2 regions of the Cytobacillus sp. SAFR-174 genome follow, and region 2 is predicted to be linked to the other one. Evidence: predicted binding sites of a transcription regulator. Region 2 holds the regulator's gene; the other holds the start of a gene.
The links. The regulator LexA, encoded in region 2, represses DNA repair genes until DNA is damaged. The targets are predictions, from matches to a motif close to CGAACATATGTTCG.
Positions count from the first base shown of each region.

Region 1: the regulator LexA is predicted to act here: its motif matches at 2,535-2,548, upstream of parE (DNA topoisomerase IV subunit B).

Region 1 covers NZ_JBQCMZ010000009.1:51,156-57,759, reverse strand. The annotation lists gene ACTHRG_RS11235 (5'-deoxyadenosine deaminase) at 1-927, shown strand, start outside; gene ACTHRG_RS11230 (GNAT family N-acetyltransferase) at 999-1,859, shown strand; gene ACTHRG_RS11225 (CoA-binding protein) at 1,932-2,345, shown strand; gene parE (DNA topoisomerase IV subunit B) at 2,660-4,642, shown strand; gene parC (DNA topoisomerase IV subunit A) at 4,639-6,604, shown strand, end outside.
Region 2 covers NZ_JBQCMZ010000001.1:416,950-423,553, reverse strand. The annotation lists gene sirA (sporulation inhibitor of replication protein SirA) at 1-70, opposite strand, end outside; gene tkt (transketolase) at 369-2,375, opposite strand; gene ACTHRG_RS02075 (DUF896 domain-containing protein) at 2,598-2,831, opposite strand; gene ACTHRG_RS02070 (YneB family resolvase-like protein) at 2,976-3,623, opposite strand; gene yneA (cell division suppressor protein YneA) at 3,633-3,965, opposite strand; gene lexA (transcriptional repressor LexA) at 4,122-4,745, shown strand; gene ACTHRG_RS02055 (DUF4257 domain-containing protein) at 5,029-5,313, shown strand; gene glnA (type I glutamate--ammonia ligase) at 5,427-6,604, opposite strand, start outside.

The DNA.
Region 1 (6,604 bases), on a different contig from region 2:
GGCATACGGGCACTTGCCGGAAAGGTCATGATGGATAAAGGGGATGAGGTCCCTGTTCCGTTAAGAGAAAATACTTCCAAATCCATCCAGCAAAGCGTGGATCTCCTTGAAAGATGGCACAATCGTGATAACGGACGAATACAATATGCCTTCTGTCCCCGATTTGTCGTTTCCTGCACAGAGGAATTGCTGACAAATGTCAGGGATCTCTCTGCACAATACAACGTAAGGGTCCATACTCATGCATCGGAAAATGCCAATGAAATTCTCCTTGTTGAAAGAGAACTGGGCATGCGGAATGTAGTCTACCTGGACAGCATTGGGCTTGCCAATGAAAGGCTTATACTGGCACACTGTGTTTGGCTAAATGAAGAAGAAAAAAGAATCATTAAAGAGCGGGGTGTAAAGGTCAGCCATTGTCCGGGATCCAATCTGAAGCTGGCATCTGGTGTGGCAGAGATTCCTTCCTTATTGGATCAGCAGGCTTTTGTCAGCCTGGGAGCAGATGGAGCTCCATGCAATAACAATCTGGATATGTTTAATGAAATGAGGTTGGCTGCAATCATTCAGAAGCCTGTACACGGCCCAACTGCAATGAATGCGAGAACTGTCTTCAGAATGGCGACGATCGGCGGAGCTAAGGCAGTTGGAATGGAACAGGAAATCGGAAGTCTGGAGCCCGGAAAGAAAGCAGACCTTGCTATCCTTAATCTGAATGATTTTCATGTGTATCCGTCTTTTGATATCGATACCATCTCGAGAATTGTCTATTCAGCCACTCGTGCAGACGTAGAATCCACCATTGTTAACGGGAAAATGGTGATGGAAAAACGGAAGCTGAAAACAGTTGATAAAGAAATGGTTTTAAAAGAAGCGAACACTAGCATAAAGAGGCTGCTCAAAAGATTAGAGACAGCAGTTTATTAATCTTCTAATTCGGCTGAAAGCAAATCAGCCGGGTTTTTTTATGGTAAAATATAGTAAAGGGGTGTGATGTTTTGAAAGCTGAAATTTTAGACCATGCAAATCTCATGCAGGCATCTGAGTTTATTGCAGAAATGAACGCCTTGCCAGAGTGTCATATAGGGTATTTGGGGACCAGCCAAAACGATATTTTTCAAAGTCTGGAAGAAATGAATCATGATGCCGAATCAGCTGCGTTTATTGTCCGGGAGGGTGATGCTCTTGCTGGTTTTCTGGGTATAGATGCAGATCTTTATAAAGGGACAGCTGAGTTATGGGGACCTTTTGTACAGAAAAAGGAACTTATGAGAATATTATGGGAAAAAGCACTCCATTATTTTGAAGGAAAGCTGGATACATACTATTTATTTGCTGATACATCCAACCAAGCTGCAGCCGAATTTGCATCCAAAAATGGATTCAGGCTGCAATCGGCTCAAACATACATGGAACTGAAAGAACATTCAAGCAATGGTTTAAGAAAGGTCAGTTTATTGCCCATTCAACGCCATAGAGAATTTATTCATTTGCATGATACTGTGTTTCCTCATACATATTATTCAGGGAAAGAGATTATCGAAAAAATGAATGCTGATCAAAAAGTCTATACATCCGATGATGCGGATGGATTAAATGGCTATTTATATGCAGAATACAATCGTGAAGAAAAAGAAGGAAGCATTGAATTCATTGGTGTGAATCCCAGTAAGCGCAAGATTGGGATTGGACTGAATTTGCTGGAAATGGCGGTTCATGATCTTTTTGTAAATAGTGGTGCCGAAAGCATAAAGCTTTGTGCAGGGACAGCAAACGGGAAAGCGCTGTCTATTTATAAAAAAGCAGGGTTTACAGTTGAGAGGTCATTGAATTTTTATAAGCTCGATATTCGGGAATAAAAGCAATAAGTTAGTGTGCTCTTGTGTTTTTAGGTAAAATATAATTAACCAGATAAAATTGGAGGGAACAAAATGGCTATTGAAAACCCAAGCAGGGACGAAATCGGTGTCCTCTTAAAAAAGGCAAAGCGGATAGCTGTTGTAGGATTAAGCGGAAATCCTGATCGTACATCCTATATGGTATCAGAGGCGATGCAAAAAGCGGGCTATGAAATCATTCCGGTTAATCCGTCTGTTGATGAAGTACTTGGAGTAAAGGCAGTGCCCAGTCTTAAAGACATCGAGGGGCATGTAGATATCGTTAATGTATTCAGGCGATCTGAGTTTCTTCCGGAAATCGCGCGGGAATTTGCTGAAATAGATGCTGATATCTTCTGGGCTCAGCTCGGAGTGGCAAACCAGGAAGCATACGATTTTCTTAAAGAAAAAGGGTACACTGTCATCATGGACCGCTGCATTAAAGTTGAACATGCTCTGACAAAGTAAGCTAAAGCATGAGGTCTATATAAGATCTCATGTTTTTTATTTTTTATAGAATCCCTGTAAATAAAGGGTTCGTGTAACGGAAATAATCATGATAAATCTCTTAAATCTTAAGATCTTATTTGCCAAAACCAAATAAATAGATAAAATAAAGCATAGACCATCCTAATTTATATGGTAAAATATAAGTATAGAACACCTGTTCGAACGTTGTTTTTTCACAATGAAAATTGGCCGTACAGCCGAATTCTTATGGGGTGTTCCAATGCCGTGTTTTCAGCGGCAAGTGTTTTGCAGGAAATGAAAGGGGTATGTTCGTGGCAAGAAATCAGGAAGCTTTTGACTACAATGATGATGCCATACAGGTACTCGAAGGGCTTGAAGCGGTTAGAAAACGCCCTGGGATGTACATTGGAAGTACGGATGCAAGGGGTTTGCACCATCTTGTATATGAGATTGTCGATAATGCTGTCGATGAGGCATTGGCAGGTTACGGGGATCATATCATTGTCAGAATACATAAAGATAATTCTATTAGTGTACAAGATAAAGGACGCGGAATGCCTACAGGTATGCACAGAATGGGCAAGCCGACTCCAGAAGTCATATTAACTGTCCTTCATGCCGGGGGAAAGTTTGGCCAGGGAGGCTATAAGACAAGCGGCGGGCTTCATGGTGTTGGTGCATCTGTCGTCAACGCCCTTTCCGAATGGCTTGTGGTTAAAATTAAACGTGACGGCTTTGTATATGAACAGCGTTTCGAGCTGGGCGGCAAGCCGGTGACCACATTGGAAAAGATCGGCAAGACAAATCAATCAGGGACCACCATTCACTTTAAGCCGGATCCGTCGATTTTCTCGACAACCACCTATAATTACGAAACGCTTTGTGAGCGTCTTCGTGAATCTGCTTTCCTTCTAAAAGGAATGAAAATAGAAATCATAGATGAGCGTAATGATTTTCATGACGTTTTTCACTATGAAAACGGCATAGAAGCATTTGTAGAATATTTAAATGAAGAAAAGGATGTTCTGCACCCTGTCGTAAGCTTTGAAGGCGAAAGCAATGCAATTGAAGTGGATTTTGCTTTTCAATTCAATGATGGGTACTCGGAAAATGTTCTTTCATTCGTCAACAATGTCCGCACAAAGGACGGCGGTACGCATGAGGCAGGGAGTAAAACTGCGATGACTAGGGCTTTTAATGAATATGCCCGCAAAGTGAATCTTCTGAAGGAAAAAGATAAAAACCTGGATGGAGCGGATCTGCGTGAAGGATTCACGGCGATCATCTCTGTTCGTGTTCCTGAGGAGCTTCTGCAGTTTGAGGGACAGACGAAAGGCAAGCTGGGGACCAGTGAAGCACGTTCTGCTGTCGATTCAGTTGTTTCCGAGCATTTATCTTATTTCCTTGAAGAAAACCCTGAGACAAGCTCTCTGTTAATTAAAAAGGCGATAAAAGCTTTCCAGGCAAGAGAAGCGGCCCGCAAAGCACGTGAGGAAGCAAGAAGCGGGAAAAAGCGGAAAAAATCGGAAGCAATGCTTTCGGGAAAACTGACTCCGGCCCAATCGCGGAACCCTCAAAGAAATGAATTATATCTGGTTGAGGGTGATTCTGCCGGAGGGTCAGCCAAACAGGGCCGGGACAGGCGTTTTCAGGCTGTGCTTCCGCTTAGAGGTAAAGTAATCAATACAGAAAAAGCAAAGCTTGCGGATATCTTTAAAAATGAAGAAATCAATACCATTATCCATGCCGTTGGGGCAGGTGTTGGCGCGGATTTTAATCTGGATGATGTCAACTATGATAAGGTAATCATCATGACAGATGCCGACACTGATGGAGCGCATATCCAGGTCCTTTTGCTCACGTTCTTTTACAGGTATATGAAACCGCTGCTTGAAGCGGGAAAGGTATTCATTGCGCTGCCTCCTTTATATAAAGTCAGCAGAGGGTCAGGCAAAAAAGAAGTGATTGAGTATGCATGGAGTGATGATGACCTTCAGGATACCATTAAAAAGGTGGGTAAAGGCTACATGCTCCAGCGTTACAAAGGGCTCGGGGAAATGAACGCCGACCAGCTGTGGGAGACAACTATGGATCCGGAGTCGCGCACATTGATCCGCGTTAAAATTGATGATGCAGCCAGAGCTGAACGCCGTGTGACCACCTTGATGGGCGATAAGGTTGAACCCCGCCGCAAATGGATTGAATCGAATGTGGCATTCGGCCTTGAAGAAGATGGAAGCATACTTGAAAATGAAAATATTTCAGTACTAGAGGAGGAGGGTGTTGACTCATGAGTTCTGCTGAAAAATTCCGGGACCTTCCTCTTGAAGATGTATTAGGCGACCGCTTTGGGCGTTATAGTAAATATATTATTCAGGATCGTGCCCTTCCTGATGCACGTGATGGGCTAAAGCCCGTTCAAAGACGGATTCTTTATGCCATGCACGTAGAAGGAAACACACATGAAAAGGGCTTTAGAAAGTCCGCTAAAACAGTCGGGAATGTAATCGGCAATTATCATCCGCATGGCGATACTTCAGTTTATGACGCGATGGTGCGGATGAGCCAGGATTGGAAGGTCCGTAACCTTCTTGTGGAAATGCACGGAAATAATGGGAGCATCGATGGAGATCCCCCGGCAGCCATGCGTTATACAGAAGCCCGTTTATCTCCCCTTTCTTCCGAATTGCTGAGAGATATTGAGAAAAGAACCGTTGAATTCATCCCGAACTTTGATGACACGTCCAGTGAGCCAACCGTTTTGCCGGCAGTTTATCCGAATTTGCTTGTCAATGGCTCAACAGGCATCTCTGCGGGGTATGCAACTGATATTCCGCCCCATCACCTAAATGAGATTATTGATGGTGTTATTTTACGGATGGATAAGCCTGATTGTTCCATAGATGATCTGATGGAGCATATCAAAGGTCCGGATTTCCCTACAGGAGGCATAATCCAGGGAGTCGATGGAATAAAAAAGGCTTATGAAACAGGAAGAGGCAAAATCATTGTCCGCGGAAAGGCTGAATTTGAGGATTTGCGCGGAGGAAAAAAACAGATCGTCATCACTGAGATTCCTTATGAAGTGAATAAAGCAAATCTGGTCAAGAAGATTGATGAGTTCCGCCTTGACCGGAAAGTGGAAGGTATTGCTGAAGTCCGTGATGAAACAGACCGGACCGGCCTTCGCATTGTGATCGAGTTAAAAAAGGATGCAGATCCTGAAGGTGTGCTTCACTACCTGTACAAAAACAGTGACCTGCAGATCCCCTATAACTTCAATATGGTTGCCATTCATAATCGCCACCCGAAATTAATGGGGTTACGAGAGTTGCTGGATGCTTATATAGGCCATCGTAAAGAAGTCGTTACACGCAGATCCCAGTATGAGCTGCAAAAGGCCGAGGCGCGCCAGCATATCGTTGAGGGTCTCATGAAGGCTCTGTCAATACTGGATGAAGTGATTGCAGCGATCCGCGCTTCTAAAGACAAACGGGATGCGAAAGATAATCTGATTGCCAAGTTTGAATTCACTGAACCTCAGGCAGAAGCAATTGTTTCCCTGCAGCTATATCGCTTAACCAATACCGATATAACCGCCTTAAGAGCAGAGGCCGAGGAGCTTGCTAAGCTAATCGGCGAGCTTAAAGCTATTCTCGAAAGCGAGAAGAAGCTGCTCTCTGTTATTAAAAAAGAGTTAAGGGATGTCAAAAAACGCTTTGCTGATGAACGCCGTACCAGAATTGAAGCGGAAATCGAGGAAATCAGGATCAATCTTGAAGTTCTGGTAGCAAGTGAAGATGTTATTGTAACGGTAACGAAGGAAGGCTATGTCAAGCGTACCAGCCAGAGATCGTTTGCCGCCTCTAACGGGCAGGATTTCGGCATGAAGGATTCAGACAGAATTATTGCCCAGCTTGATATGAATACAACCGATGTTCTCCTTGTATTTACGAATAAAGGCAACTATCTGTACTGCCCTGTTCACCAGCTGCCGGATATCCGCTGGAAAGACCTTGGTCAGCATATTGCCAATATCATTCCGATTGACCGGAATGAATCGATTATCCGGGCAATTCCTGTAAAAGATTTTGAGACGGAAGATTATCTTCTCTTCATGACGAAGAACGGCATGGTAAAGAAAACCGAACTGAAATCATATAAGGCACAGCGATATTCTAAACCGCTGGTTGCTGTCAATGTAAAGGGCGATGATGAAGTTCTTGACGTTTATTTAACAGATGGCACGAAGGAAA
Region 2 (6,604 bases):
ACATCCGCTCTCTGCCAAAATAATGGGACGCAAATTCATCTTCTATTAAATACAATTGATAAGCTCTCATCTGGCCCCTCCTTCCGGGACAATCCATTTCTTTCAATTATAAGTAAACGAATTCAAAGAATCTGTCTGAAGATGTTAAAAACTTTCACTAATTTTGTCGAAAGCGAAGAATTCAGTTGATTATGAGGGTTCTTGGTGGAAGAAGATCTGCTGTTGGACACTTTTACAAATATTCACTATTGCATATTCCCCGATTTGATTAATGGTAATCTTGTTTTTCGATGACGGCTGAAAATACTCATTGTCTTTAATGGTATAAAAAAAGGAAGAGCCTCTCAGCTCTCCCTTCCCGGATATCATTATCCCTGCAGCAATGCTTTCACGCGTGCTACAACGTTGTCTACTGTGAATCCGTATTCTTCCATAATTTTTTCACCTGGTGCAGATGCTCCGAAGGTATCGATGGCAAGAACATCGCCTTCGTCTCCTGCATAGCGGTGCCAGCCAAGTGAAGATCCCATTTCAATAGCAAGACGTTTCTTGACTGTCTTAGGAATTACGCTTTCTTTGTACTCTTTTGATTGAGCTTCAAAGCGGTCCCAGGCAGGCATGCTTACTACAGATGCATGGATGCCTTCACCTTCAAGCGCTTTTTGAGCTTCAACTGCGAGGCTGACTTCAGATCCTGCAGCAAGCAATAATACATCCGCATTGCTGTTAGAAGCTGGAGATACAACATATCCGCCTTTTTGAACGCCTTCGTATGCCGTTGAATCCGTTCCTTTTAATGTAGGCAGGTTTTGACGAGTCAATACTAATGCAGTTGGCTTGTTTGTTGATTCGATTGCTGTTTTCCAGGCAGCTGCTGTTTCGTTTCCGTCAGCAGGGCGGACAACAGATAGGTTTGGCATTGCACGCAATGCAGCAAGCTGTTCTACAGGCTCATGCGTTGGGCCGTCTTCACCGACAGCGATACTGTCATGTGTGAATACATACGTAACAGGCAGATTCATAAGAGCAGCCAGACGGATTGACGGGCGAAGGTAATCAGAGAACACGAAGAATGTTCCGCCGAAGACTTTTAATCCGCCGTGAAGCGCCATTCCATTCAATGCAGCACCCATTGCAAACTCACGCACACCGAACCAGATGTTCCGGCCATCAAATGATTCAGCCGTAAAGTCACCCGACCCTTTGATCATTGTTTTGTTGGAGCCTGCAAGGTCTGCAGATCCGCCAAAGAATGAAGGCAGATTCTGAGCGATAGCATTTAGCACTTCTCCTGAAGAAGCACGGCTGGCAAGGCTCTTTCCTTCTTCATAAACAGGGATGTCTTTATCCCAGCCTTCAATAAGCTCACCATTGATCGCCTTCTCCAGCTGTTTCCCTAACTCAGGATGAGATTCCTTGTATTTAGCAAAAAGGTCTTCCCATTCCTGCTGCTTTTTCGAACCGTTTTCAACAACTTGCTGCTTAAAGTGATCATATACTTCCTGTGGCACATGGAAGTCTTCTTCGAACGTCCATTTATAAGCCTCTTTTGTTAATTTCAATTCATCAGCACCAAGAGGAGCGCCGTGAACATCAGATTTGCCTGATTTGTTTGGAGAACCATAGCCGATGACTGTTTTCACTTCAATCATTGTCGGGCGGCTTTCATCCTGTTTCGCTTCTTCAATTGCATTTGCGATTTCGTGAAGATCATTGCCGTCTTCTACACGGATGTACTGCCAGCCGTATGACTTGAAGCGCTGTTCAACACTTTCAGAGAAAGACTTATCAAGGTCTCCATCAAGTGAGATATCATTTGAATCATAAAGAACAACCAATCTGCCAAGCTTCAAGTGGCCGGCAAGGGAAGCAGCTTCAGCCGAAACGCCTTCCATAAGGTCTCCGTCACCGCAGATGCTGTATGTATAATGATCAACAACATTGAAGTTGTCTTTATTGTATGTTGCAGCCAGGTGGCGTTCAGCCATAGCCATACCGACAGCCATAGCAATACCTTGTCCTAATGGACCTGTTGTTGCGTCAACACCTGGAGTATGGCCGAATTCAGGGTGACCAGGCGTCTTGCTTCCCCACTGTCTGAACTCTTTAATGTCATTCATGGAAACATCATAGCCGGAAAGATGAAGAAGGCTGTATAAAAGCATAGAGCCATGTCCGGCAGAAAGAACAAAACGGTCACGATTGAACCATTCAGGGTTTTTCGGATTGTGGTTCATGAAGCGTGTCCAAAGTGTATAAGCCATTGGAGCAGCTCCCATTGGCATGCCCGGATGGCCGGAGTTCGCCTTTTCAATGGCGTCAATTGATAAAGTACGAATAGAACTGATGGATAGTTCATCTGTGTGATTAAACATTCAATACATCCTTTCGAGTAGTAATTCTTCACTCTTAATATTATCGGGTGTCCCTTTTTTTCACAACCAATAGGGTCAGGTAAAGGACAAAAAAAGCCGGTTTGTTACTATATTGACACAAAAAGATCCGGCATATGTAAAAAAAGCGGAGATAGGTCAGTATTGCCATCTCCTCTATTAAAAGAAGGAATACAGCGCTGTGTATCCCTTGCAATTATACTATTAGTGAAGGCGGTTTTTATTTTGGAATTCTTTCAGTTTTTTCGGTGTTACATCGTTCCCTTTCGGGTCAACGATTGTAACGCCCTTCAGCGTGTTTAACATGCCAGAGCGGAAAGTCTCCAAATACTCTTTGCGCAAAGACGTCTGTTCTTTCGCTTCTGATTCTGTTAGTCCGGATTCCTTGGCCTTCTTTGCCAGTTCATTAATTCGGGCAAGTTTTTGTTTAGGCAGCATTTATTAAAACTCCTTTATATCAAAAGTTAACCTTTGAACAATTCTGATGGAAGTTTTTATTATACAGCAGCTTCAGATATGGAACAATACTGAAACTCAAATGCCATCATACTAAAAATGAGCACCTTTTACAAGAAAAGTGCTCTACTCAGAAAGCGAATCAATATGTTCTTTGTACCTTCTATGGACGGTTGCTTTGGAAATATTATAGCCAAACCCCCTAAGCGTCGCAGCAATTTCAGCAAACGTTAACTCGTTTTTCCTCAGCCGGACAATTTCCTCTATCGGGACCTCTATTCTTTCCCTGCCGCCATTTGCACCCTGATTACTTAGGTTTTTCTCGGGCCTGTATCCTTTATCAACAGCTCGCTGCATGCCGCGTCTGATTTTGATGTTATGCAGCTTTCTCTGATACTCCTCAACCATTCCTACAATGCTCAGCACCATCGAATCTGATTCCGAAAGCTCCAGTTTGCCGTTATTTGAGATGCTGTATAACTGGACTTCCTCTTTAAAGATGCAATGGAGAATCGCAATCTTCGCATTTCCCCTCCCCAGCCTGGTTTCATCCTGGATGAGAACAACATTAATATCCTTTTTTTTAATTAAGTCTAAAAGTTCCAATATACCGTCTCTTTCAAGATCGTATCCGCTGGCCTGTTCGCGGATGACCTTGGCTACTTGAAAGTCATGCTTTTCTGCCAGGTTCAAAAGCTCTTCTTCCTGTCTTGAAAGGGACGTTTCCTGAGTATCCTTTGTTGTACTAACTCTGCAGTAAATTATTGCTTTCATAACTTCTCCTTATTCGTTAAGGTCTGAACTGGCAAGCTCTTTATATGGCTGGTCATCCAGGGCTTTTACTGGAATGACAATTTCATCACCCGGAAAAATCCTTCCTGCCGCTATCCCATTATTTTGTTCTACCCAATTTATAAATTGATCTGTTGACAGAGAATGCTCAGAAGAAAAATTTTCAGCAATCTTCCATAATGAATCACCTTCTGCAACAGTGACTTTCACAAACTTTTCTGTATCAGGTGTTTCAATGAGCACGAGTAATATAAACGATGCTGCCAAGCTTAAAACGAAGAGAATAATAGCATAGGAATATGATTTCCACAATTTGTTCAGCATAATAAACCACCTTAAAAGAATGTATGTTCGTATTTGTTGATCTCATTATATACCGAACATTTGTTTTGCGTCAATATAAATTCGAACTTATGTTTGTATCATATGGTAATTGATGCTATAATTGAGACAATTAAAACACATACGAGGTGCGTAAAGATGGTGAAAATATCAAAAAGACAGCAAGATATATTAGAGTTTATAAAAGAAGAAGTTAAATTGAGAGGATATCCCCCTTCTGTAAGGGAAATCGGTGAAGCAGTCGGCCTGGCTTCAAGTTCGACCGTTCACGGTCATCTGGCCAGACTTGAAAGCAAAGGGCTGATCCGCAGGGACCCTACAAAACCTCGTGCTATTGAAATTTTAGATTTGGACGAGGCTTCTAACATTCCCAAGGTCAGTGCAGTTAATGTCCCAATCGTCGGTAAAGTAACTGCAGGGCAGCCGATAACGGCAATTGAAAATGTTGAAGAATACTTCCCTCTTCCGGAAAGAATGGCACCGGCTGACGAGCATGTATTCATGCTTGAAATCATGGGAGAAAGTATGATTGAAGCAGGAATCCTTGATGGAGATTATGTAATTGTCAAACAGCAGAGCACTGCAAATAATGGGGATATAGTAGTTGCGATGACAGAGGAAGATGAAGCGACTGTCAAGAGATTCTTTAAAGAAAAAGACTTTATCCGTCTGCAGCCGGAAAACTCCACAATGGAACCAATAATACTTCGAAATGTTTCTATTCTTGGCAAGGTTATAGGCGTATACCGTCACATGCATTAATAGATTATTAAGAAGCAGGCATCTCTGCCTGCTTTTTGTTTTTTCCAATTTTAAGAAGGTTATCAGTTCCTATTACCTGGTGCTATCACCTAAATCCTACGAAAGTAACTGATACTTTTATTCAAACATAAGGTTACAGTCATGAATGACTAATTTATTATTCAGAAAATTCGGTATTTTTATGCATGTTATTTTATATTCACTTTCAATATAATGGTAATACACCGAGAATCAACCTAAGGTCGCTTGTCCAAAATCTCGACTTTAGGAGTGTGAAGAAAAAATGTTTTTGAACATTACCTTCGCTTTGTTGATTGGTGGGCTGGTCGGTGTCGTTGGACATATTCGAAAAGAAGGCAAAATGGTTAAACCCAGAAGGACAAAAAAATTCATCTATCTGGGGGTCTTTGAAGAGGTAATCATGGGGGCTTTAGCGGCTGTTTTTTTGGTCGTATCTTCAGATCCTGACTCTGCCTTAAAAGTAGTTCTACTGGCAGTAATTGCAGGATTTGGAGGAGATGCACTGCTGACATGTCTCGATTTCTTAAAAATAAGACACAAAGAATAGAGAGATGCAGAGAGATAGAAATTGGTTAAAACCTCGTTCATTTAAAAACGGGGTTTTTGCATTTTCCATAATGACAACCCCTGACTTTATCAGCCAGGGGTTGTCATATTTTCTTAGTACATGCTCAGGTACTGCTCGCGCTCCCATGGATGCACTTGCGTACGGAACATATCCCACTCGATTTCTTTCGCTTCAATGAAATGTTCAAAAATGTGATCGCCAAGAGCAGAAACAATTACCTCATCTCTCTTTAGCTCTTCAAGGGCCGCTGCCAAAGTAGGAGGCAGATCTTTGATTCCTTCTTCCTCACGCTCTTCTTTTGTCATTACATAGATATTGCGGTCCACTGGAGCAGGAGGAGTCATTTTATTTTTGATTCCGTCCAGGCCAGCTTTTAATAATACAGCCATAGCAAGGTATGGGTTCGCAGCAGGGTCTACGCTCCGCACCTCAACACGTGTACTTACTCCGCGGGAAGCAGGGATACGGATGAGAGGTGAACGGTTTTGAGCAGACCAGGCAACATAGCAAGGTGCTTCATAGCCCGGTACCAGACGCTTGTATGAGTTAACGATAGGGTTTGTCACAGCTGTAAATGCAGTTGCATGATTCACGATACCAGCAATAAAGTGGCGGGCGTCATCACTTAGCTGAAGATCGCCGGTTTCATTGAAGAATGCATTTTTCCCATCCTTGAATAGTGAAACGTTGCAGTGCATTCCAGATCCGCTGACACCGAATAATGGCTTAGGCATAAATGTCGCATGCAAGCCGTGCTTGCGTGCAATGGTTTTAACAACTAGCTTGAACGTCTGAATCTGGTCACAAGCTGTTAAAGCATCCGCATATTTGAAGTCAATTTCGTGCTGGCCAGGTGCAACCTCATGGTGGGAAGCTTCAATTTCAAAGCCCATTTCTTCGAGCTCAAGTACGATATCACGGCGGCAGTTTTCGCCAAGATCAGTCGGAGCAAGGTCGAAGTATCCGCCATTGTCGTTTAGTTCCAGAGTCGGCTCTCCTGCATGGTCAAGCTTGAAAAGGAAGAATTCCGGTTCAGGCCCTAAGTTAAAATCAGTGTAGCCAAGGTCTTCCATTTCTTTAAGGATGCGTTTTAGGTTGCTTCGCGGATCGCCAAGGAATGGAGTTCCATCCGGATTATAGATATCACAAATCAGACGAGCCACTTTGCCTTTTTCTGCAGTCCAAGGAAACACTACCCAAGTATCAAGGTCTGGATATAGATTCATGTCTGACTCTTCAATTCGCACGAAACCTTCGATTGAAGATCCAT